One region of the Halomonas sp. XH26 genome, then DNA from elsewhere that is predicted to be linked to it. Evidence: riboswitches for the same ligand, from Rfam matches in the RefSeq annotation. Region 1 holds a riboswitch; each other region holds the start of a gene.
What was found. Region 1 has a riboswitch for thiamine pyrophosphate ahead of tenA (thiaminase II). Riboswitches for the same ligand answer to the same signal wherever they lie in the genome.
Positions count from the first base shown of each region.

Region 2: it holds a riboswitch for thiamine pyrophosphate, as region 1 does, so the genes downstream of both, J4377_RS12975 (sodium:solute symporter) here and tenA (thiaminase II) in region 1, are expected to answer to the same signal.
Region 3: it holds a riboswitch for thiamine pyrophosphate, as region 1 does, so the genes downstream of both, thiM (hydroxyethylthiazole kinase) here and tenA (thiaminase II) in region 1, are expected to answer to the same signal.

Region 1 covers NZ_CP071889.1:1,012,603-1,020,662, forward strand. The annotation lists gene J4377_RS04650 (NAD(P)-dependent alcohol dehydrogenase) at 1-562, shown strand, start outside; gene J4377_RS04655 (hypothetical protein) at 702-2,411, opposite strand; gene thiC (phosphomethylpyrimidine synthase ThiC) at 2,592-4,553, opposite strand; gene tenA (thiaminase II) at 4,598-5,296, opposite strand; TPP riboswitch at 5,375-5,533, opposite strand; gene J4377_RS04670 (DUF262 domain-containing protein) at 5,756-7,819, shown strand; gene J4377_RS04675 (hypothetical protein) at 7,905-8,060, shown strand, end outside.
Region 2 covers NZ_CP071889.1:2,828,873-2,836,932, reverse strand. The annotation lists gene J4377_RS12990 (CoA-acylating methylmalonate-semialdehyde dehydrogenase) at 1-41, shown strand, start outside; gene J4377_RS12985 (hypothetical protein) at 91-798, opposite strand; gene J4377_RS12980 (peroxidase-related enzyme) at 998-1,579, shown strand; TPP riboswitch at 1,679-1,786, shown strand; gene J4377_RS12975 (sodium:solute symporter) at 1,776-3,164, shown strand; gene corA (magnesium/cobalt transporter CorA) at 3,199-4,167, shown strand; gene J4377_RS12965 (NnrU family protein) at 4,300-4,878, shown strand; gene J4377_RS12960 (zinc-binding dehydrogenase) at 5,012-6,178, shown strand; gene J4377_RS12955 (proline racemase family protein) at 6,190-7,239, shown strand; gene J4377_RS12950 (DUF1289 domain-containing protein) at 7,236-7,457, opposite strand; gene arfB (alternative ribosome rescue aminoacyl-tRNA hydrolase ArfB) at 7,561-7,977, opposite strand.
Region 3 covers NZ_CP071889.1:252,688-260,747, forward strand. The annotation lists gene yegQ (tRNA 5-hydroxyuridine modification protein YegQ) at 1-22, shown strand, start outside; gene J4377_RS01205 (class III extradiol ring-cleavage dioxygenase) at 15-752, opposite strand; gene J4377_RS01210 (DoxX family protein) at 824-1,231, opposite strand; gene J4377_RS01215 (LysR family transcriptional regulator) at 1,323-2,243, opposite strand; gene thiE (thiamine phosphate synthase) at 2,240-2,854, opposite strand; gene thiM (hydroxyethylthiazole kinase) at 2,844-3,653, opposite strand; TPP riboswitch at 3,678-3,773, opposite strand; gene J4377_RS01230 (hypothetical protein) at 3,829-4,173, opposite strand; gene gloA (lactoylglutathione lyase) at 4,418-4,951, shown strand; partial or broken gene J4377_RS01240 (DUF6164 family protein) at 4,953-5,317, shown strand; gene J4377_RS01245 (cupin domain-containing protein) at 5,339-6,031, opposite strand; gene J4377_RS01250 (metal ABC transporter solute-binding protein, Zn/Mn family) at 6,168-7,217, opposite strand; gene J4377_RS01255 (metal ABC transporter permease) at 7,246-8,060, opposite strand, start outside.

The sequences.
Region 1 (8,060 bases):
TATCAATATTGGCGACACGGTGGTGGTGTTCGCGCAAGGCCCGATTGGACTGTGTGCGACAGCAGGTGCGCGGTTACGTGGGGCGGGGATGATTATTGCTGTCGACGGTGTTGATGAACGTTTGGCAATGGCCAAGCAGATGGGCGCTGACGTGACGCTGGATTTCCGCAAAGTTGATGTCGTAGAGGAAATTCTAAAGCTGACCGGCGGGCGCGGTGTGGATGCGGCCATTGAAGCACTCGGCCTGCAGCAAACCTTTGAATCGGCCTTGCGGGTGCTAAAACCTGGCGGCACGCTCTCAAGCCTGGGCGTTTACTCTGAAGACCTGACGATTCCGCTGGGCGCTTTCTGTGCTGGGCTAGGTGACCACAAGATCATTACGTCACTTTGCCCTGGCGGCAAAGAGCGAATGCGCAGGCTGATGAGCATCATTGCTGCAGGGCGACTAGATCTTGGCCCCATGGTCACGCACCGCTATGCGTTGGAGAACATTGTTGATGCTTATGATCTGTTCTCCCACCAACGTGATGGCGTGTTGAAAGTGGCCCTTGAGGTCTCGTAGCGCTTAAGTAAGTTCAAGAGCCATACATACGCCACCTGTATCAGTATGGCTGCCGACGAAAAACTCGCTAACGATCACAGTGACACGATGAGAGCTGCATCCAATGGCGAGTTTTTCGGATGTTAGGAATAGCCAGTGCTTAGTTCAATTCCAGCGAGAAGCTCATTTCAACGCCTGCATCATCCACTCTGAACCAGTACTCCATGTTCTTGTAGATATCGCTATATTGCTTGAGCAAATCAATATCAAGCTCTGCCAATTCATCGGAGGGCATTTGCGCTATGACATCGGCCAGTGAATGGTAGAACTCACCCGTCAGATGGCCATGAACCAGTAGGTCACGCTCGGAAACAGGGGCTTGCAGTTCTTCCTGTAGTGTTTCGGAATCGCTGATGCCAACGCCCAAGGTAATGGCGCTTTCAGACATGGCCGCGTAGAACTCTGGTGAGTCTGGTGGCAGCATCATGCTGTCAATTTTTTTGGCTTCTCCACCGGGTTCAAGTCCAAGTGTCCCTAAATCAGGCGCGAACGCGCTTGCTGTAGACAGCAGTGCAAGCGGGTTTTGCGAAGCGAGGGTCAGGAGACCAGTGCCAGTGGGCTCGCCATCTTTCATTGTCAGGTTGTTAAGGCGTGCTCTGAAACCAGACAGGGATGGGCCAATCATCATGGCGACTGGATTGTTGATCGCTTTATTGATCTCATTCCAGGTGCTGTTTAATTCCTGTAGCTCATCACAGCTAAACGGGTTTTGACGCACTTCCTGAGCATACTTCTGAACAGTTTGCATCAGCACCGGTAGATTCAGGCCTAGCCCAAAGCTGGCCATGCCGTCTGTGCTACCAAGGCCCGGAACCTGAGCGGTCATTGCACGAAGATCGCTGACAATAGCCTCATCGGTTTCCAGTATAAGATTCATCTCCATACGGTCGAGGTTATACTCACGCATGCCCATTACAAGACCAGGGAAGCGATTGGTGATGCGGTCAATATCTGCTTGGCAGGCGGAGAGATCCAGCCGCTCTGCATCAGCTGCGTCCAATAGTGCTTGAGTACCTAAGTGTGTGGGGGTACTCAGCTCACTAAGCAGGCGTGATGAGTCGATTTCCCCAGCACCATAGGGCGTGAAGCCATGACGCTGTTCAATTTCCTCTAGGGCGCCGGTATCACCAATGCTGCTGTCAGGCAGGGTGCTACCCAGCACCTGTGATAGCAACTCATCACTGACATTTTCTGGCACCACCGACATCAGCAGTTGCTTATCGATAATGGCCATGATGGCTTTGATCGGACCATCTTGTGTTAGCACCCAGTACTCTTTTTCATCTGTTGTGGCCGTACTCGGATTGATATCTGCATTGGTGAGGATGCGCTGCAGCGTTTCGCGGAAAGCGTCTTCATCCTGCAATTCCATACGCAGAGTGGGCAAGATACCCAGTCCGTATAAAGCGACCTGGGGGCTCATTTTAAAGCCCAGCGCATGAATATCATCGAGTGTTTCAACCCCGACAAACTCTTCCCCCATCGCGATCAACAGTGACATCAGCGAATGCAACACGTCATCGTCTATCTCGTGTAGCATGTCGCGCAGTTCATCCAAGTCAGCTTCAAGGCTATCCTTTGGCTGCATGCGCTGGTAAAGAGCAAAGGCATCTTGTTCAGGCATTGACTCCCGTGTTGCCACAAAATAGGGAGAGTCGGCGGGGATATATTTCAACAGGGAAGCTGAGAGGTTTTTTGGTGCTTCCTGCTGGGTGCCTGATGCTGTTGGCGCGCTATCATCGCTGCAGCCACTCAGTACGCCCGTGCTGAGAAGGGCAAGAGAAACAGCCAAGGATAGTTTCGTTCTCATCTAGAGTCAGTCCTTTGAAAAATGTTGGCTTTAAATTGAATATTTAGAATAAAATACACTGTGAATGATAATCATACACAACTTAAATTAAACTAACCTCTCCTTGATTAAAAAATGGCTCTTGAAGTCGTGTAAGACCCAAGAGCCACTCGTTATTAGCGAAACTTACAGGCTGCTATTTTAAACTTCCTGATATAGCTCGCTGCCTTCGCGGCGGAACTTCTCCGCTTGCTCCTGCATGCCACGTTTGACTGCCTCGGAATCGCTTTCAGCGGTATTTTCCGGCGCGCGGTCCCGATAGGTATCGCGTACTTCCTGGCTGATCTTCATGGAGCAGAACTTCGGCCCACACATGGAGCAGAAGTGGGCCACTTTGGCGGAGTCCTTCGGCAGGGTTTCATCGTGGAATTCACGGGCGGTGTCCGGGTCTAGCCCCAGATTGAATTGGTCTTCCCAGCGGAATTCAAAGCGTGCCTTGGAAAGCGCGTTATCGCGACGTTGTGCTGCCGGGTGGCCCTTGGCCAAGTCTGCTGCGTGAGCGGCAATCTTGTAGGTGATGATGCCGGTTTTGACGTCATCTTTATTTGGCAGACCCAAATGCTCTTTCGGTGTCACATAGCAGAGCATTGCACAGCCAAACCAGCCGATCATGGCCGCACCGATGCCCGAGGTAATGTGGTCGTAGCCGGGGGCGATATCGGTGGTCAGTGGGCCGAGGGTATAGAAAGGTGCCTCATGGCACGCCTCAAGCTGCTTATCCATGTTCTCTTTAATCAGGTGCATGGGCACATGGCCAGGGCCCTCGATCATCACCTGAACGTCGTGTTTCCAGGCAATCTTCGTCAGCTCACCCAGGGTCTCCAGCTCAGCGAACTGTGCTTCGTCGTTGGCATCGGCGACTGAGCCGGGGCGCAGACCGTCGCCCAACGAAAACGCTACGTCGTACTGCTTGCAGATCTCACAGATCTCTTCGAAGTGGGTATACAGGAAACTTTCCTGGTGATGATACAGACACCATTTGGCCATAATGGAACCGCCACGGCTGACAATGCCGGTCACCCGGTTGGCAGTCATTGGCACATAGCGCAACAGCACGCCCGCGTGAATGGTGAAGTAATCCACGCCCTGTTCAGCTTGTTCAATCAAGGTGTCGCGGAACACTTCCCAGGTCAGGTTTTCGGCAATGCCGTTGACCTTCTCAAGCGCTTGATAGATCGGCACTGTACCAATCGGCACCGGCGAGTTGCGGATAATCCACTCACGGGTCTCGTGAATATTCTGGCCAGTGGAAAGGTCCATGATGGTGTCCGATCCCCAGCGGATACCCCAGGTCATTTTGTCGACTTCTTCTTCAATCGACGAGGTAACTGCCGAGTTACCCAGGTTGCCGTTAATCTTCACCAGGAAGTTACGGCCAATAATCATCGGCTCGGATTCTGGGTGGTTGATATTGTTGGGGATGATCGCGCGGCCACGGGCGACTTCGTCGCGCACAAATTCCGGCGTGATCTCTTCCGGCAATTTTGCACCAAAGCTCTGGCCAGGGTGCTGGTGGCCAAGAATACGCTCCACTTCAGCGGTGCCTAACGTTTGGCGGCGCTGGTTCTCGCGGATGGCAATAAATTCCATTTCAGGAGTAATAATGCCCTGGCGCGCATAGTGCAGTTGGGTGACATTCTTACCTGGTTTTGCTCGGCGCGGGGTGCGCGTTAAATCAAAACGCAACTGAGCAAGCGTTGGGTCGTTAGCGCGGCGATTGCCGTACTCACTGGTGGGGCCGTCAAGGAACTCAGTATCGTTGCGCTCTTCAATCCAGGCGCGGCGCAGGGCGGGTAGGCCTTTGCGTAAATCGTTGTTGGCGGCTGGGTCGGTGTAAGGGCCAGAGGTGTCGTACACCAGCAGCGGCGGGTTCTCTTCATCAATGCTGCTGGTTTTAGTGGGCGATAGAGTGATTTCCCGAAACGGCACGCGGATATCGGGTCGTGAGCCTTCAACGTACACCTTGCGCGAGGCGGGCAGCGGTTGAATGGCGGCGGCATCGACTTGGGCGGTTTCTGCTAAAAAATGGCTGGTTCTACTTGTTACGGTCTCAGTTTTTGAGGTCTTAGCTTTTAAAGTTTTAGTTTCTAAAGTCTTCGTCATGACGGTCGTCTTCCTTCGTTGTTGATTATGGTTGTTGTGTTGGCTTAATGGGTGAGACTTTTGTCTGTTAGATCGCTGTCTATCAGATCTAGACCCATCTGCCAGAAGTCGATTTCCAGACGCGTAGCGTCGCGGAAGATCTTGCTCAGCTCGGCAAAGCGGGCGGGGGTAACATCGGCCAGGCGGGCGTTGAGCCATTCAAGCTCAGCCTGCATGGCGGCCTGAAACTCCTCGCTTTCGTACATCGCTATCCAAGCATCAAAAGGGTTTTGGCTGCCGCGTAGGGTAGAAGGCTGAGCGTTCAGCCAGTTGGCAATTTCTCCGTAGCCCACTAGGCAAGGGGCCAGCGCTACATGTAAATCGAGCAGGTCGCCGCGATTGCCGGTGTCTAATACGTAGCGGGTATACGCCAAGGTGGCTCTGGCTTCGGGAAGCTCCGCCAGCTCTTGCTCGGAAATCCCCCACTCCTGGCAAAAGCCAACGTGCAGGCCCAGCTCCACATCCACAATGGCTTTTAAACCTTCATGGGCTTGGCGCAGGTCAGCCAGCGTAGGGCTTTTATAGGCGGCCAACGCGTAGGCGCGGGCGAAGTGAATCAAAAACAGGTAATCCTGTTTCAAATAGTGGCGAAACGATGCTTCTGGTAGCGCGGCGGTACCCAACTGGCGGACAAAATCGTGCTCAATATAGGCGCGCCAGTCGTCATGGCAGGCATTAGTAAGATCAGCAAAGCGGTAGCCCATGGTGCCTCCGGTAGTGATGATCCGGAAGGTGGGCGGTTGAGATCGAGGGAATGGCGCAGAAGGTGGCGTGAAGCTAAGCCGAGGCCATCGCTTGATCCCTACGCCGGTACCCGCGCGCTCGTCATAGGAGCAGCGCATTAGCCGGATCAGGTTCAGCGGGACCAGCGCTTTGGCAGTATCAAGTGGATACGCCCTGCGCCATCTCAGCCGGATTCACCGGCACCCCGTCAAGCAGTTAGTGCCAAGCAGTCTAGGAGGAGGAGAGAAGAGATGCAAGGGGCACACGCAAGCACGCGAATTTCGGATAGACTGCCAAAATTGGCTTTGCTCTCTTGGGAATCAATAGGGTAGAGTCAAATTGAGCGGCTACAAAACCCCAATGAATGTGCCGTCGCGTTTATTGGGGGTTTGTAGCGAGGCGTATAATCACTGTTATATGCTGAAAACAGGAAATAGAAAGTGAAAGCAAACGAAACAAAAGTAGAAGACTTTTTATCTTCAAATAAAACCCAATTTGTAATTCCTGTTTATCAGAGAAATTACGATTGGTCGACAAGTCAATGCAAACAACTTTTTGACGACATTTTGGAAGTTGGAACAAGTTGCAAAATGAATGCTCACTTTATTGGTAGCGTTGTTTATGTTCACGATGATGTTTACACGTCTTCACGAATCAAGGAGTTAACCGTAATAGACGGTCAACAAAGATTGACCACATTGACATTAATATATTTGGCTCTTTATCGTTTGGCAATTGAAATTGGAGACAAAGGACTTGAGGCAGAAATTACTGAAACCTATCTGACTAACAAGTTTGCACCCGAAGAAGAAAAGCTAAAACTTCGACCAACTGAAAATAACGACAAAGCCATAAAATACCTTTTGAGAAGTGATAAGGACGAAGAATTTAGCGACTTCTCAAAAGTGATAGACAATTTCAACTACTTCAATAGTCGGATAACTGAAGAAAATTTGGAGTTCGTATTGAAAGGACTTGCAAAACTGATGTTTGTTGAAATCTCGCTCGACCGAGAGAAAGACGACCCACAAAGAATTTTTGAGAGTTTAAACTCGACAGGTCTTGAGTTATCACAAGCAGACTTGATTAGAAACTATATTTTAATGGGTCTTAATCGCAGAGAGCAAAATAAGATTTATAACAATTATTGGGAGATCATTGAGAAACTTGCAAAAGATGAAACCTTGAATACAAGCAAAGTTTCTGATTTTATAAGAGATTATTTGACTTTAGTAAACAACAAAATTCCGAATAAAAGCAAAGTTTATTTGGAGTTTAAAGCAAAGTTTCCAACAACTGATTTACAAGAATTAGAAGCCAATCTTTCGCCAATAAAATCGCTTGTTAAGTTTTACAATAAACTTCTCAATCCAAAGAACGAGACGGACAAAGAAATAAGATTACAGCTTGAATATATAAACAGACTTGAAATAAATGTGGCTTATCCCTTTTTAATGAAAGTCTATGAAGACTATTCAGAAAACGTAATTGACAAAGCCACATTTATAAAAGTTATGGATTTCATACAATCCTTTGCTTGGAGAAGATTTATTGTTGGTTTGCCAACAAACGCACTGAATAAAATATTTATGACGCTTTACGAAAAAGTGGATAAAAACGATTATTTGTTGACCTTGCAAAAATGGCTACTTAAAAGACCGGGCTCACAACGTTTTCCAAAAAACAAGGAAGTTATTGAAAGCCTTAAACTAAAAGATGTTTACAACATAAAATCAAAAAACAGAACTTACCTACTTGAGCGACTTGAGAATTTTGAAAATAACGAACCAGTAATAATTGAGGGTAACACAGATATAACCATAGAACATATTTTCCCACAAAATCCTGACCCAAAATGGAAAGTGGATTTAGGAGCAGATGAATACAGTTTAATCAAAGAAACCTATTTGAATACAATTGGTAATTTGACTTTATCGGGTAATAACGGAAAACTTGGAAACAAACCATTTGTATTTAAAAGAGATTTAGGAAACGCAGGATATAAAGACAGTCGTTTATGGCTAAACAAATATTTATCAATTGCCGAAAAGTGGGATAAAACAGAAATTGAAAGACGTTTTGACCTTCTTGCTGAACGCTTCATAAAGATTTGGCGACTACCAGCCATTGAAATAGAAGAAATAGAAGAAAACAACGAGGTGAATATTTTTGAAGCAGAAGATCCAAAACATAAAAAGTTAGAGTATGCAGTTTTCTTTGACCAAAAAATTGAAGTTAATCAAGTCGCCAAATTGTACACGGAAGTGTTTAAGCAGCTTTTTGAATTGCAACCAGAGACATTTTTCACAACTGATCTGGCAGAAAAAATTACATTAACCAAGAATCCAAAAGAAGGAAATCCAAGACAAGCAGTTCCAATAAACGACACATATTTCATTGAAGGGAACATAGACAATATTGGAAAATTTGAGAAGATAAAACACGCATTGACAATTTTTGATTTAGAAGACGAATTGACTATCAAATACGCAGAAAACACATAACAAGCCACTGCACTCGGAAATTTTACTCGCTTCGCTCCTAAAATTCCGGTGAGTGGAGCGTTATGGGAGACAATAAGTTGAGACTATGGAAAACCAAAAAATATATCCACATAAAGTTACAAAACCCATTCAGCTATTGGCTGCATGGCTAGTCGGTCTAGTGCTTGTAAATGGATCGCTTCTAGCCACGTCATCGGCATTTAATGAACCAGTATGGCTAAAAGCTACGCTTATTATAGCG
Region 2 (8,060 bases), 1.8 Mb from region 1:
ATGTATCTAGCGGTATTAATAGCACTATTTCGTTGAGTTAATTGCACCATGAAAAAGCCCCGCGATAAGCGGGGCTTTTAACGTTTCGGATCAAGTATCCTGAAATAACGGCAGACTTCTTTTTAGGAGCTGGCCGATAGGGCCAAGCTGACTGGCGTGCATAACGAGAATGGTGGGAGCGGCAGTTGGCGTTTTTGCGTTGTGAGGAACTATGTGAGGAACTAGCAGCGCAAATTCACCTTCTTCGAGATGAAATTCATGCAGCTCACGCAAGCCATCGGGTGTTTCGCACTGAGAGCAGCGGTAGTTATCATCTTCGCCATAAACTAAGCGATGATACATTTTGAAGAGCGTATAAATGGCTAAACCGCCTTTCAAAGCAGGCCAGCGGGCAGGTGTGCTGCGCAGCTTGTCAGAAACGATGATGCCATCGGCTTCTGCGCTGGCGAATACGCTAGCTAGTGGTGCTGAGAGGAGCGACGTGCTAGCGCTTAACGACGTCTCGTGTTCTTGAGGGTTCGAGGAGACCTCGTTAACCACTCGGTGGAAATCATCTAAAGAGGCAAGCGGGAAGTCCTTGTGCTTTAGATCACTTGGCTCGAAGCCGCCGTTTTCCCAGCCATGGATAACTCGGAGGGTGGCACGCGCGTGATGCATAGGCAGGGCAAGAAGGGTGTGCAGCATTACCCGGATATGAAGCTGACGCTCATCGGTGTCGTTTTTAAATGCGCAATAAGGGTCGGCAAAAAGAGTATGCAAGCGCCCAGGCGTATGCTCTTTGGCTTCGGAATAATGCATTTTGGTGTCCCTGTTAATTGCCGTTTGATGTATTTACTGCACGGCTTATAGGTCATTGAATAGTTGAGAGTATGGACAGCGTTAGCCGCGATTGAAAGTCACTTTGTTTAGTGTTTTGTTACCGAATCGCGTTATCCAACAACATAATTGTTTAATCAAAACAAAAATTTAAAGCTCAATCAGGAAGTGAGGTGTAACGATGACTAATCGACTTAGCCGTTTCCGTGTACCAGAAACGCTGGATGAACTGCCTGACGATATTCGTGATGCAATATTAAAAGTGCAAAGCAAGGCGGGATTTGTGCCCAATGTATTCTTAATGCTGGCGCATCGCCCTGAGGAGTTCCGCGCTTTTTTTGCTTATCACGATGCTTTGATGGAGCGTGAATCCGACACGCTGACTAAAGCTGAGAAAGAGATGATTGTTGTGGCTACCAGTGCTCGCAATCGTTGCCTCTATTGTGTTGTTGCCCATGGCGCGCTATTGAGAATTTATAGTAAAAACCCTTTAGTCGCTGACAATGTCGCTATCAATCATCTGGCGGCAGGGCTAAGCGAACGCCATCGAGTAATGCTGGACTTTGCATTGCACTGCGGGATTGAGGTTGGGGAGTTCTCTGCCGCGTGGCAAACAACATTAGAGAAAGTAGGTTTTACGCTAGAGGACTGTTGGGATATTGGCGCCATTGCTGCTTTTTTCGGCATGTCGAATCGGTTAGTGACCATGACGGGTACGCCCCCCAATGAGGAGTTTTATTTGATGGGACGCCTACCGCGTTAGTAGGATAAAGACGCACATCTAGGCGTGACTCGCGGATAAATTTTACTAACGCCCAGCCTTTACTAACGAGCCGCTTTCGCCGAGGATAGCGTCTCCATTCACTGTCGCCAGGGGAGCCCGCAGCTGTTGGGCTGAGAATGCGCACTGCGCAGACCCTGGAACCTGATCCGGTTCATACCGGCGGAGGAAGTGCGACATGCCTTACCTAACGTCAGCCGTACTTGGTGCGGCGCTATTCTGTTTTGCTTTTCTGGGCCTGCGTGCACGTCATGTGCAGGGGTCGCTTGATGACTATGTCACAGCACGAAACTCGCAAACCGCTTCCACACTTGGATTCTCCTTTTTAGCCTCGGGAATGGGCGCCTGGATTCTGTTTGCGCCGCCTGAAATTGGTGCCTTTGTTGGTCCTTTAGCGTTGGCAGGCTATGCCATTGGCTCTGCGCTGCCGTTTATCGTGTTGGGGTTGTACGGACCAAAAATTCGTCGTGCATTGCCAGAAGGCAGAAGCATCGCCGAATTCGCCCACGCTTGTTACGGCAAGGGGGTGCGTCATTGGGTGCTACTGGTATCCGTAGCCTACATGGGCTGTTTTTTAGCAGCGGAACTGACGGCGATAGGTGCTATTACCGCGCTGCTTTCCGATGTACCACCTGCACTAGTGATTATTGGCGTTGCGCTCACTACCTTGGTGTATACGGTGATTGGTGGGTTGCGCGCAAGTCTCGCAACGGATCGCTGGCAGGCATGGCTTTTACTAGCCCTGTTATTAGCCGTAGGTAGCGTTGCGATTTGGCGGCTACCAACCATGCCGAATGACGCAGTCATGCCCTCTATTCCTATTGCAAGTGCGCTCAGTGTTGCCCTGACGCTCGTGATTGCGGTGACCGCCGCCAATCTTTTTCACCAGGGCTATTGGCAGCGTGTATGGGCTGCCCAGGATGACCAGAGCTTAGGTCGTGGCGCTTGGCTAGGCGGCGGTCTGACCGTACTGGTTGTGATGGTGATCGGCGGTGTCGGCATCATGGCCGCCATGAGCGGTGTTGCTTTGGGAGAACCACCTATTCCTTTCTTTGCGCTGTTAACAGATGCGCCTGCCTGGGTGGCATTACCTGCATTGGTGTTGGCAGTCACGCTAGTGACCTCAAGTGTCGATACGCTGCAAAACGGTATAGCGTCTCTGATAGTTGGGCGTGGCGGTGAACAACATGCAGCATCTTTAACGACCGCACGTTGGATAACGGTCGCAATGATGGTGCCGGTGGTATTTATTGCCCTGCAAGGACTGTCAGTGCTGCGACTCTTTTTGATAGCAGACCTACTTTGCGCTGCCATCGTGGTGCCTGTGCTGCTCGGCCTATGGCAACGTATGACGCCAATGGCGGCGATTGGTGGCGGCATGGCTGGGTTAGTAGGGGCAATACTACCGGGATGGCTAAGCCAGGGAAGCATCGCAGCTGGCATCATGGCGGCTACCTTTCCAGGCAGTATCCCAACGTTGGGGCCTTTTCTAGGGGCGTTGCTGGCGTCTATTGTCGTCAGCGTTACAATGGCATATCTGCCTAATCGACGAAGCGTTAGGCCGTAACGTTAAGCCGTGAGCCAACTTAACAGGGACGATCATGATTCGCAGCCTACTAACGACGTCAGAAGGCGATGTGCGCGAAGGCGATGAACGCCTAATCGATGACTGGCAAGCAATGCCCGGCAGCCACCTATGGATAGACATGAAAGGTGAGCCTGAGGAGCGCGAACGCCAGCTATTGGAGCGTTTTGATTGTCATCCAATGGCAATTCAAGATGCCCACAAAGAGCGCCATCCGCCGAAAATTGAAGAGTTTGAGCACCATACCCTGATTATTTACCGAGGTATTTCGTCGTTTGATGCTCAGCTAAACTTTGTGCCTCAGCAGGTGTGCCTCTTTATTGGAGAGCGTTTTCTAATCACGCTGCACGCCGGTGAGGCGCTTAGTATTGAACGACTCTTTAATGAGCACGGGAAAACGCTGCTGGCGCTATCTCCCGAGCGTGTCGCACTGAAAATTATGTACACTTCGGCAGGCTTCTATATCGATAGCTTACTGGAGTTTGAGAGCGAGCTAAGCGATATAGAAGATGAGCTTTTGGAAGATGGTAACGATGTGCTGATGCGGAAAATCACCGCCTATCGTTCACGATTAGTAAAGATGCGCCGTGTTTTTAGCTACCACAAAGGCATTACCCAAGAGCTTACAGCCTATGACTATGCCCATCTGCCTCGCGGAGAAAGTGAAACGCTGCATGCCATCACGGATGTAGAGGAGCGCTTTGAGCGCCTATATACACTGACACAAATGTATTACGACATTTGCGGTGATCTCATTGATGGTTACATCTCGATTTCCTCTCACCAGCTAAATATCACCATGCGGGTATTAACGGTGATTACTGCCATATTTGTGCCGCTGACGTTTATTGCCGGTATTTACGGCATGAACTTTGAGTATATGCCAGAGCTGCGCTATCAGTATGGGTACTTTTTTGTTTGGGGAGCCATGCTGGGTATCGGTGGTAGTTTAATCTGGCTATTTAAACGCAAAAACTGGTTTTAAACCGAGCTGGTTTTAAACTGAGCCAGATGGTCGCCATCGGCGAAAAGTTGATAGTTCGCCATGTGATTTGAGCGCTAGTGTGGCATCCTCGCAGTCGACCAATGACCTGCAAATAACCTGAGAGCCACTTTTATGACCATCATGATTATTGGCCTGCTGATTTTTCTTGGCAGCCATTCTGTGCGTATCTTTGCTGAAGACTGGCGTCAGCGACAGATTGTTAAACACGGCGAAAACACCTGGAAGATAGCGTACTCCGTAGTGTCTGTGATTGGACTGGCAATTGCTATTTACGGTTTTGGCCAAATGCGCCTAGACCCTATCTACGTTTGGTTTCCCCCCATGGGCTTACGCCATGCGGTAGCACTACTGATGGTGCCTGCCTTTATTATGCTGGTGGCAGCCTATGTGCCGCGTAATGCTATCAAAGCGAAGCTTGGTCATCCGATGATGTTGGCCGTAAAAATTTGGGCATTTTCACACTTATTGGCTAATGGACGACTTGGCGATATCATCTTTTTCGCAGCATTTTTGGTGTGGGCTATTCTGGCCTTTAAGGCAGCCAAAAAGCGTGATCGCCTGCAGCCCGTTAACCCAGTGCCAACCTCGGCTCCCGCAACAATAGCCACCGTCGTTATTGGCTTGATAGCGTATGTTTTATTCGCACTTTATCTGCATACATTAGTTATTGGTGTGCCTGTTTTTAGCTAGTAACTATTAATAAACATTAACGGCGTCAATGGTTTATATCCGTTGACGCCGTTTTTGTTTTTAACTCTTTAGTAATAGCAAAAGTTTGTTATTGTCAGCTAGGTTCATCCAACGTTTCACAGGGGAGAAATTTATGGCCGAAGCTGTACCTCAAGTACCGAAAACGATGTCTGCCATGTTGTTAACAGGCCATGGTGATGTAGATAAATTGCAGTATCGGCAGGATGTTATTACCCCTAAACCAGGGGCGGGGCAAGTGCTGGTTCAGGTAACGGCAACGGCCAAAAATAATACTGACCGAAAAGCGCGTGAAGGACTTTACCCTACGAAAGGGAAAGAGGAGGTCACATCGTTTGCGATGGGAGGCTCGCCCACACTGACGTTTCCTCGTATTCAAGGGGCTGATATTGCTGGACGCGTGGTGGCAGTAGGCGAGGGCGTGGATGCTGCTCGTGTTGGAGAACGAGGCCTGCTCGATTTTAATATTTATGCTGATGAGCGTCGCGATATCAATCTGACGCCAGATTATTATGGCCACGGGGCTGATGGTGGCTATGCTGACTTTGTCGTAGTACCAGCCGATCAGTTTCATCATGTTCCCAACCCTGAACTGCACGATGCAGAGCTTGCTGCGATGGGGATGTGCTCGTATCAGACGGCTTATCACATGATGACGTCTGCCAACATTAGCGCGGGTGAACGTGTGCTAGTGACAGGCGCCAGTGGCGGTGTTGGAACGGCGTTAATTCAGCTTTGTCGGATCGTGGGCGCTATTCCTTACGCTGTCAGCCAGCCGGATAAAGCCGATGCGCTTCTGGCGTTGGGTGCAGAAGTAGTCATCGATCGGGGTGATTTATCGACATTTGTTGAGCGTGTATTGGCGACCACCGATGGTAAGCCGATTGATGCAGTGATGGACTTGGTCGGTGGCCAGATGACCGATCTGTTTATCGATACCATGATTGTTGATATGCAAGGCCGTAGCAGTTATCCGCGGCTTTCCATTGCAGGTGCAAGTGGTGGCAATATCAGCGAGATTATGTGGACTCGCGTCTACTTGTACCAAGTGCAGATTTTTGGTGTTTCCCATGGCACTCGCGAAGAGGCTGAACAACTGATCGAGTGGATTCGTAGTGGGGCGCTAAAACCAGTACTGCATGCGGCCTTTAAACTATCAGATCTACATAACGCTGAGCGTTACTTTGTAAACCGTGGCAGTAACTACCTGGGAAAAATAGTTATTGTTCCTGATGCGCAGTGGGAAACCCATGGTGCACCGTTTGCCCTCACCACCGCCTAGGAGCAATGTTAATGAAGAATCTGCATACGATTCAACTGATGGATACTCATGCCGGTGGTGATGTTAGCCGTATTGTTACCGGAGGTATCGACGTGCTTCCTGGTGCCACGGTACGCCAACAAATGGAATTTCTGCGTGATGATGCCGATGGTTTGCGGCGGCTGCTGCTAGGAGAGCCGTATGGTATTCCGGAGATGTCGGTAGACCTATTGGTGCCTTCCTCGCATCCGGACGCCGTCGCGGGCTATATCATTATGGAAGTCATGGGCTACCCGATTTATTCGGGTTCTAACACGCTGTGTACAGCCACTGCTGTGTTGGAAAGCGGTCTTGTCCCCAAGCAAGAGGGGATTCAACGCTTTAAACTGGAGGCACCCGCAGGCTTGGTGCAAATTGAAGCAAAGGTGAGCAATGGGGTAGTGGAGTCTGTTACCTGTGAAGGCCTGCCAAGCTATATCGACACCTATCGCGACACGATTCAAGTTCCGGAACTTGGAGCAATTACCTACTCAGTCGCTTACAGCGGTGGCTTTTATGCCTTGGTAGATGCTGAAGAGTTAGGCTTCAAGCTAGTACGCAGTGAGGAGCAGGCGCTTGCCGCTTGTGCTTATAAAATTGTTGAGGCGATCCAAGCGCAGCGCGGCTTTTCCCACTACACCCTGGGAGATGTAGGGCCATTGCCGTTTTTACATTTTATGGGGCCGGAAGAGAAAGTAGCTGAAGGCTATATTCGCTCGCGTTCAACAACGTATGTACATCCTGGTGTTATTTGTCGTAGCACCACCGGCACGGGCACCTCTGCGCGGTTGGCGCTGATGAATTATGAAGGTCGGCTGACAATCGGTGATAAGTTAGAAACCGTATCACTACGTGAAACGGGGTTTATTGGTACCTTCACCGGCACGCATCAAGAAGGCGCTTATCAAGTGGTGGAGAACACCACGACTGGCCGTAGCTATGTATTGGCAGAATCAAACATCGTGATTAACTGCGATGATCCAATGGTGACGTGTGGCGAACTGCATCACATTCTGAGTGATCGGCATACAGCAGAGGGCTAGCGCTCTTCTCTGCGTAATGCGTCGACATAGCCTGTTTGCTCAAGTCGCTCCCATACCGGGGTCTTCTCGGCCTCGGTCATACTTCCCCAACAGGCAATTTCATCTAGCGTCCGACCGCAGCCTTGGCACAATGAAGAGGCTGGATCAATGTTGCATACCTGAATGCAGGGCGACAGCGGACGAGCAGCGCAGAGTGTAGTGGATGAGTCGCTGGACATGATGGCTAAGCTCAATGCAGTGGTGAGAAAACGTCGCTAGGCGAGAATTACTTACTCTGTTCACTTCTTATGGTCAGTGCATGCCATAAATTCAGTTCACGTCTTATGAGAGTGGCACTTTACCACGCAGCGACTTCGTTTTGCCTTTACGCGTTTTGTGGTCCACACGGCGTCGCTGTGAGCCTTTGGTGGGCTTCGTTGGCCGCCGCGTTTTCTGCTGCTTGCCAGCACTTTGAATCAATGCTTTTAAGCGTGCAAGGGCATCCTCTTTGTTCAATTCCAGGGTGCGATAGCTTTGCGCTTTGATAATCACCACGCCCTCTTTACTAATACGCTGATCAGACAGTGCCATTAAACGCTCTTTATAAATCGGCGGTAGTGTAGAGCTTTGAATATCGAAACGTAAATGCACCGCAGAGGCAACTTTATTGACGTTTTGGCCACCCGAGCCTTGAGCTCTGATCTGACTAATATCGATTTCCCAGTCCGCTATCGTCACGTTATTTGAGATAGTGAGCATTCAGTTCCTTTATGTCGCGTGTGGCTCGTAAGGCTAGCATACTTCACCCAAAAGAGCCGATTAGAGGCGGGCGACCTATTATC
Region 3 (8,060 bases), 760 kb from region 1:
GTTAGGCACTGCTATTAGCTAAACGCGTAGACATCCATCGCCAGTACGCCATGTTCCACGCTGTGGTGTAACTGAGTTCCATCTCCGCCTGCCCCCATGGCCACCAGTAAGGGCTGGAAGTGTTCTGGGGTCGGGTGGTTTTCCAGCGCTTTTGGAGCACGCTCCCAGTGAAGTAATGCCTGGCGATCATTGTCTTCAATGTGTTCGCTAACCCACTGGGCAAACTCATCTACCCAGGCGGGGGTGGGGCTGTCCTGGGGCAGGGTTTCATATAAGTTATGGGTTAGGCTGCCCGAGCCAATAATCAGAACCCCTTCTTTTCGCAATGCCGATAGGCGCTCGCCGAGCGTGACTAGCGCGTCATTTTCCCAACGCACAGGTAGCGACAGGGAAACGACCGGTACATTGGCCTCTGGAAACATCAGCGAAAGTGGTACCCAGGCGCCGTGATCAAGGCCGCGCTCAACGCGCTCAGCATCCAATAATACTGCAATTTGTTCCGCCAATTCAGGGTTGCCAGGGGCTGGATACTGGCACTCAAAAAGGGCTTGTGGAAACCCGCCAAAATCATGAATCGTTTCTGGTTGTGCGCTAGTACTGACCTTGAGCGTGAGGCTCTCCCAGTGGGCTGATACGACGACCACCGCGCGAGGGGAGAGGCGTTTTCCCAGCTCGCGTAGGAAAGCGTGGGCCGGCGTTTTATTCAGCGCCAACATGGGGGAACCATGGGAAATAAACAGGCTGGGTAGCATTTTAGTACCTCCGTTAGCCTATAGCGGGCTAATGATGCCCGCACAAGCCGAAGCCAATGCGGGCAGAGCGGTTAAGCGAATTTGCGGCTGACAACAGCGCTACCGCCACCTAGGCCTGCCTGTACCACCAGAGCAATCGTCCAGAAAATAGGGAATTCCCAGCCACCACCCGGGTTTGAGAACAGCCAGCCGTTACCCAGGTGTACCGAGGCTGCACCTAGCAGCACGGGTACTAGAGCAAGGCTTACCCAACGAGTATAGATGCCCAGTAAAAGTGCTAGGCCACCACCTACTTCGGCAGCAATGGTTAAGTAAGCAAGAACACCCGGTAAGCCCAGGGATTCAAAATAGCTGACAGTGCCTGGCAGGGTGAAGACAAACACCTTAAGCAAGCCGTGAGCTAAGGCCATTACGCCTAAACTGATACGTAGCAAGGCGGTGGCATGGAGGGTGAGTGGTGAAGTATTAGCAGTGGTCATAGCCGTCTCTCTTAGTCGCGAGCATCACGTTGGATGCGATAGTGCCACTTTACAGATGAAAGCCACTGAGATAATCCACTGTTAATGCACTTCACTGTTGCGATAAAGGCGACAATCCGAGCTCAATTTCCCATACTGGTGGGTCACCCCACGCCGCCGCTAATAACTCAATAAAGCGCTCTACTTTGGCAGGTAAATAGCGTCGGGCTGGATAAAGCGCATGGATGTCTAGCAACGCAGGCGGCAGATTCTGCAAAATCGGCACTAGGCGCCCGTTCGCAATGCTATCAGTCACTAAAAAGCTGGGCTGTTGCGCTATCCCTAAGCCTGCTTCAGCTGCATGCGTCAGCATATCGCCATTATTACTCTCTAGGGGGCCAGAAATACTAAGTAGTTGATGACCAATCCGCCAATCGCCACTGTTTTGGCCGCTTCGGTAGCGAAGGCAGCGGTGAGATGCCAAGTCTTCACTAGTCAGCGGCGTGCCATACTGGGCGAGGTAATCAGGTGATGCGCAAAACAGCATCCGGCACTGGGTGAGCCGTCGCGCCACTAAGCTAGAGTCGGGCAGGTTGCCAATACGAATGGCGACATCGTAGCCCTCTTCCAGCAAATCAACGCGGCGGTCGTTTAGATCCAAACGCACCTCAAGCCCAGGGTGCGTTTGCATAAACTGTGCAACCAGCGGTGAAAGATAGCGTGTGCCGAAGCTCATCGGGCCATTGATGCGCAACTGCCCGCTCACCGTACTGGTGCCACTGCCGATTTCTGCCGCTGCCTCGTCCAAAGCGATCAGAATGCTTTGCGCACGAACGAGATAGCGTTCTCCCGCTTCAGTGAGGTGCAGCCGCCGGGTGGTGCGCTGAATAAGCCGAGCACCCAATGCCTCTTCAAGCGCCATCACTTGGCGAGATACCCGCGTGCGAGAAAGGTCTAGCGCCTCGGCCGCGCGGGTATAGCTACCCAGCTCAGCGACCTTTACAAACGCCGCGATATGGTCGAGCTGGGTCATTGCGCGTGGAATGCCTGTGCAGCCAGGCGGGGGTCTGGCTGACCACAAATAGCAGAAATAACCGCAACACCGTTTGCCCCAGCGGCTTTCACTTGAGCCATGTGTTCAGCTTTTAGTCCGCCAATCGCGACACTGGGAAGTTGGCAAGCATTGGCAAGCCGTGCCAGCCCATCAAAGCCAATTGGCTGGGCGTGGTCTTGTTTACTGCCAGTTGCAAACACGGGCCCTAAACCGACGTAATTGAGCAATTCGACAGGTGCCTCCTGAAGTTGGGCTAGGGTGTTAATCGAAAGCCCGATAATGGCGTGTTGGCCAAGAGTGGCTCGCGCTGCTTGAACAGCTGTGTCGCTTTGCCCGACATGTAAGCCATCCGCTTGGCTGGCGAACGCCACGTTCAGGCGATCATTAATGATCAGAGGGACACCACTGCCAGCCAACATCGCTTTGAGACGTTTGGCCTGGGCGATCATGTGCTCGTCACTAGCGTGTTTATCGCGTAGCTGCACCATGGTAATGCCGCCCTGCACAGCAGCTTCAACGGTTTTTTCCAGACCCATGCCAGCGCACAGACCAGCATCGGTGACTAAATAGAGTGAAAGATCAAACGGCATGCACCGCCTCCCATTGAGCAAGAGTCGAAAGGTCGTCAGGGGATAATTGATACAGCGCATCCAATAGCGCCACCTGGAAACTGCCAGGGCCTTGAGCCTGCTCGCCTGCACGGCTTCCAGCGATGCTGAAACACGCCAAGGCGGCCAAGCTGGCCTCCAGCGGCTGCTCGCGGCTTGCGGCCACAAAGCTTGCCACCAGCGCACTCAATCCGCAGCCCAAGGTAGTCACGCGAGGCATGAGTGCGTGCCCACCTTTAAGCCGATAATGATCCGTGCCATCGGTGATGAAATCGCTCTCGCCAGTGACCGCCACCACGCAGCGATGTTGCTGTGCTAACGCAATGGCTGCGGTTGTAGCTTCTTGGGTGCTAGCAGTCGCATCGACTCCACGCCCTTGGCTGGCGAGTCCGTTAAGTGCCTGAATTTCTGAGGCGTTGCCACGAATAACGCTAGGCTGATAAGCCAGCAGCGTCTCGCAAACACGCAGGCGAAATGTGGTAGCACCAACAGCCACAGGGTCAAGCACCCACGGAATATGGTTTTCATGAGCAGTGCGCGCGGCGACTGCCATGGCGTCAGCCCAAGGGGAAGAGAGGGTGCCAATATTAATGGACAGCGCGCCAGAAATAGCCGTGAACTCCGCCACTTCTTCTTGAGCATGCAGCATGGCGGGGGAAGCACCTGTCGCCAATAGCAAGTTAGCGGTGCTATTCATCGCCACATAGTTGGTAATGCAATGTACCAGCGGTGTGGCAGCGCGCAGATCGCGGAGATAATCGCCGAGTGGGCGTGAAGGCATAATATCCTCCCGGCTGGGAGGTGATGCAGTTGCACCACGACTCCCTACGCCGGTGTTATCCGGTTCAGGTTCAAAGGGTGCTTCTCAGCCCGTTAAGCAAGGGCGCCCCTGTCGTGATGGTACTATCCTTGGCTTAGATCAATCTGTAAAGCCTGGGCAGCGCTATGAGCAAATATCAACGAAACGAGATGCGTGTTCCGTAGGTGAGCATCTCATCAGGCGTTATCGCCTTACCCTCAACACCAATCATTTCATCGCCACACTGGTCGGCAAACGTAAGCACGCCATGAGTGAGGCCCAGCTGTCCAAGGGTGTCGCGAATCTCACCGGTGCCCAAAAACGTGCTGACATGCCCCTCAGCACTGGTTAAATCAGAAACACCGTTCGCGTGATGGAAGCGAACCTTATAGATACCATCCATTGATTCAACTTCCACAATCGGTGAAAAGCCATTGTGTATGGCATGGGCTAACTGCTTTAACGTTATGTGGTCACCGAGGGGCATATCAATCGCGGTCATGGAAAACTCCTGTGGGCGCCTCAAAGGTGGGGCATCGCTCATGTTGCGGGAACTGCTTTTTGTAAAGTTTATGAATAATAAGTGTAGGGGTTTTGTTTAGTATTGCCAGTGTGCTTAATGTGACACTGCGTTAGTGAATCCTACATGCTTGTAAGGGCTGGTATTATGGCTCTAAAGCCCCCATGGTAAGCGGTAAGTGAGGCTCAATGGATTCAATGATCAGCATTAGCGACAGGAGAGCAAAATGAGTTTTCAAGGCGAACAACATTCCGGAGTCGCGCCCGTAGCGCCGCAAACCCAAGGGTTTCGCTTAAATCACACCATGCTGCGGGTGAAGGATCCCGAACGTGCGCTAGCGTTCTACTCTAAGGTTTTTGGAATGCAGGTGCTACGCCGATTGGATTTCGAAGAGATGCAGTTTTCGCTCTACTTCCTAGCCAATCTCGAAAGCAGCGATAACGTGCCAGAAGATACTCAAGCACGCACTGCCTGGACCTTCAGTCAGAAAGGCTTGCTGGAGTTGACGCATAATTGGGGCACAGAAGATCAGCAGGACTTTGCCTATCATGACGGTAACGCTGAGCCTCAAGGGTTTGGTCATATCTGCTTTAGTGTGCCTGACTTAGAAGCTGCTCAAGCATGGTTTGATGAGCATGAGGTGACGTTCATCAAGCGCGCGGACCAGGGCAAGATGAAAGACGTTATCTTTGTCAAAGATGCAGATGGCTACTGGATCGAAGTGATTCAGGCAGACCGCATGGCAGCCATGGGCGACTAATATGGCCCACTTGCTGTTTCGGCTACGCCACGTGACCGATGAAGAGGCGTTGGAAGTACGCCAATTGCTAGATGAGCAGGGCTTTGATGTCTATGAAACCAGGCGGGCTTTTTTCGCCTGGGTGTCGATGCAATTTGGCTGCGTAACACTGCTCAGCGCGAGGCCGCTGAAGCGGCATTGGCGGCGTATCAGGAAAAGCGTCAAGCTAAAGCACGGCGAGAGCACGAAGAAGCGGTTGCCAGTGGCAATGCACCAACATTATGGCGGCGCTTCCTCGCCCACCCCGTGCAAGTCGTACTGGTAATCGTTGCCGTGGTGCTGATCGCCCTATTAACGCTGCTGCCGTTTATTGGCTTGGTAGGCTAGATTTGTAAACAGTTTTGTAGATTAGCTGGGTAGCTTAACAGTGGCTAAGTGCCCGCGTTTTAGATAAAGCTGCACGCCTTCATTACCCGCGCGTAACTGAGGTGCCGCACCTACTGGGTAGCGGCACCAGCTGCCGGTAGCATATTCCTGCTCATCACTGAGCAGAGAGCCTTCCAGTACAAACAGCTCTAAACCACCGGCAAGCGGTGGATAAGACACTAGTGTATTGGCTTCCCAGCGCTCTAGGCTGACTCGTTCTGGGCCATACTGTTTTGAACTATAGGTGTGCAGCATTTTGTAAGTAATACCTGGCCGTCGGTCGGGCTGCCAGGGCAGCCTATGGGCAGGCACGGCCAGTTGCAGAATATCGTTTTCATCAAACTGGTGTAGCTTCACCAGAATAAGTGCGCCTTCTTCCCCTATTTGCGGGGTATGACCAGTGCCAATCGGGTTGCGTAAGTAGCTGCCTGCCGGGTAACGGCCATGCTCATCGGCAAAGACACCTTCCAGCACTAAAATTTCTTCACCACCACCATGAGTATGGCGGTTGAACTGGCTGTTGGGCGCGTAGCGTACCAAGCTAGTGGCTCTGGCGACTTCGTCGCCAATGCGGTCTAGCATCATGCGCTCTACACCCGCGCTGGGGGAGTCCACCCAATGGTACTGATCCGGCGTGACACTGGCAAAGTGGCTAAAATCGGCGTTCAGGCGCATGGTGTTGGCTCTTTGCAGGGGGGAATTTACAGAGATGAAAATTTACAGCAGTAGTGCAAGTCTCCCCATCCCTGGGACAAAATGCAACGCAAAAAAATACCGCCCTGCGGCGGTATTCAATAGTTAACTTTTTGGCTTAATGCTCATGACCATGATGATCGTGTTCATGAGCATGATCGTCATGACCCGGTTCAGCTAATGCTGAGTGCAGCACGTTCGCATTATGACGCATCATGCCTAGGTAAGTGCTGGCATCGCCTTCGCTGGCCAGTGCATCGGCATACAGCGTGCCAGCAATCGGTAGGCCGGTTTCTTCGGCGAGCTGATTGATGATCGCCTGGTTGGTCATGTTCTCGTGGAACAGCGCCTGCACGTTTTCCTGTTCGATGACATCCACCAGCGCGGCCATGCTGGCGCCGCTGGGGTCAGCCTCGGTAGAAAGGCCGACAGGGGAAAGAAAGTTCACCCCATAAGCGTTTGAGAAATAGCCAAACGAATCATGGCCGGTAATCACGCTGGCAGAAGCGGGAATATCGCTCAGCAAATCACGAATTTCATGATCAGCCTCGTCTATTGTCGCTAAATAGCGCTCAGCATTCGCTTGATAACTTTCAGCATTAGCACTGTCTGCTTCGATTAAGCCATCGCGAATATTGGTAACGTAGACCTTTGCCTGCTGTAGATCCTGCCATGCGTGAGGGTCGTCATCACCATGGTCATGTTCACTGTGATCGTGCTCGTCGTGCCCGTGGCCATGATCGTCGTGGCCATGGTCGTCGTGTCCATGGTCGTCGTGTCCATGATCGTCATGGCCGTGTTCTTCATGATCGTGTTTGGCAAAGGCGCGGGGTTGAATGCCGTTGGTTGCGGTGACCAATGCACCCGTATAGTCGCTAGACTCAATCAAACGCTCCATCCAGCCCTCAAACAGCAGTCCGTTAAAGACCACCACATCTGCGCTGGCCAGCGCGCGGGCGTCGCCTGGGCTTGGCGAATAAACATGCGCATCGCCGTCAGGGCCGACAAGCGACGTTACGTCAACGTGCTCGCCGCCCACGTTTTCGACCATATCAGCCAAGATAGAGAAGCTGGTCACTACCTGAACACGGTCGTTAGCCATTGCCGCAGGCAATGCCAGCATGGCCGAAACACCCACCCACCAGCGCGATGAAGAGAAAAGCGACATATAACGCTCCTTCAAAAATAACAAAGAGTTATGACGACTGTTCAAGCGCCAGCGGCGTTGTCTTACGCCGCAGCTTAGCGGCTAAGCTGTGATAGCGGCCGAACAGTGCCGACAGTAGATAACCCACCCCAGCCAGCAGAATAATGCTCGGCCCTGACGGGGTATCAAGATGAAACGAAATCAATAGCCCGCCGGTACTGGCGATCATGGCCAATACCACGGCAATACCTATCAAGCCTTCCAGCCGCTTACTCCAAAACCGTGCCGCAGTGGCAGGCAGCATCATTAAGCCCACCGCCATTAACGTGCCCAAGGTTTGGAAACCCGCGGTTAAATTAAGCACCAAGAGCCCTAAAAAAACGCTATGTACCCAGCTGCTACGGCGGCTTTGCCCGCGTAAAAACAGCGGGTCTAAACACTCCACGACCAACGCGCGGAAAATGATCGCCAAAATAATCACAATCAGTGTGCTGATAGAGGCAATGAGCAGTAGCGCTGTGGAGTTAATCGCCAAAATTGAGCCGAACAGCACATGGGTTAAATCCACGCTGCTGCCACCCATAGAAATGAGTAATACTCCGGCTGCCAGCGAGATAATAAAAAAACTCGCCATAGCCGCATCTTCCCGCTGGCCGCCCATTTTCGACACTGCACCGGCAAGTAAGGCCACCATCACGCCGAACAGAACGCCCCCGGCGCTCATCACCGGCAGAGAGAACCCTGCGAGTAAAAAGCCCAGCGCCACCCCAGGCAAAATAGCGTGGGCCATCGCATCGCCAATCAGGCTCATGCCCCGTAGCACCAAAAACACGCCCAGCGGCGGGGCAGCCAGCGAAAGTGCCA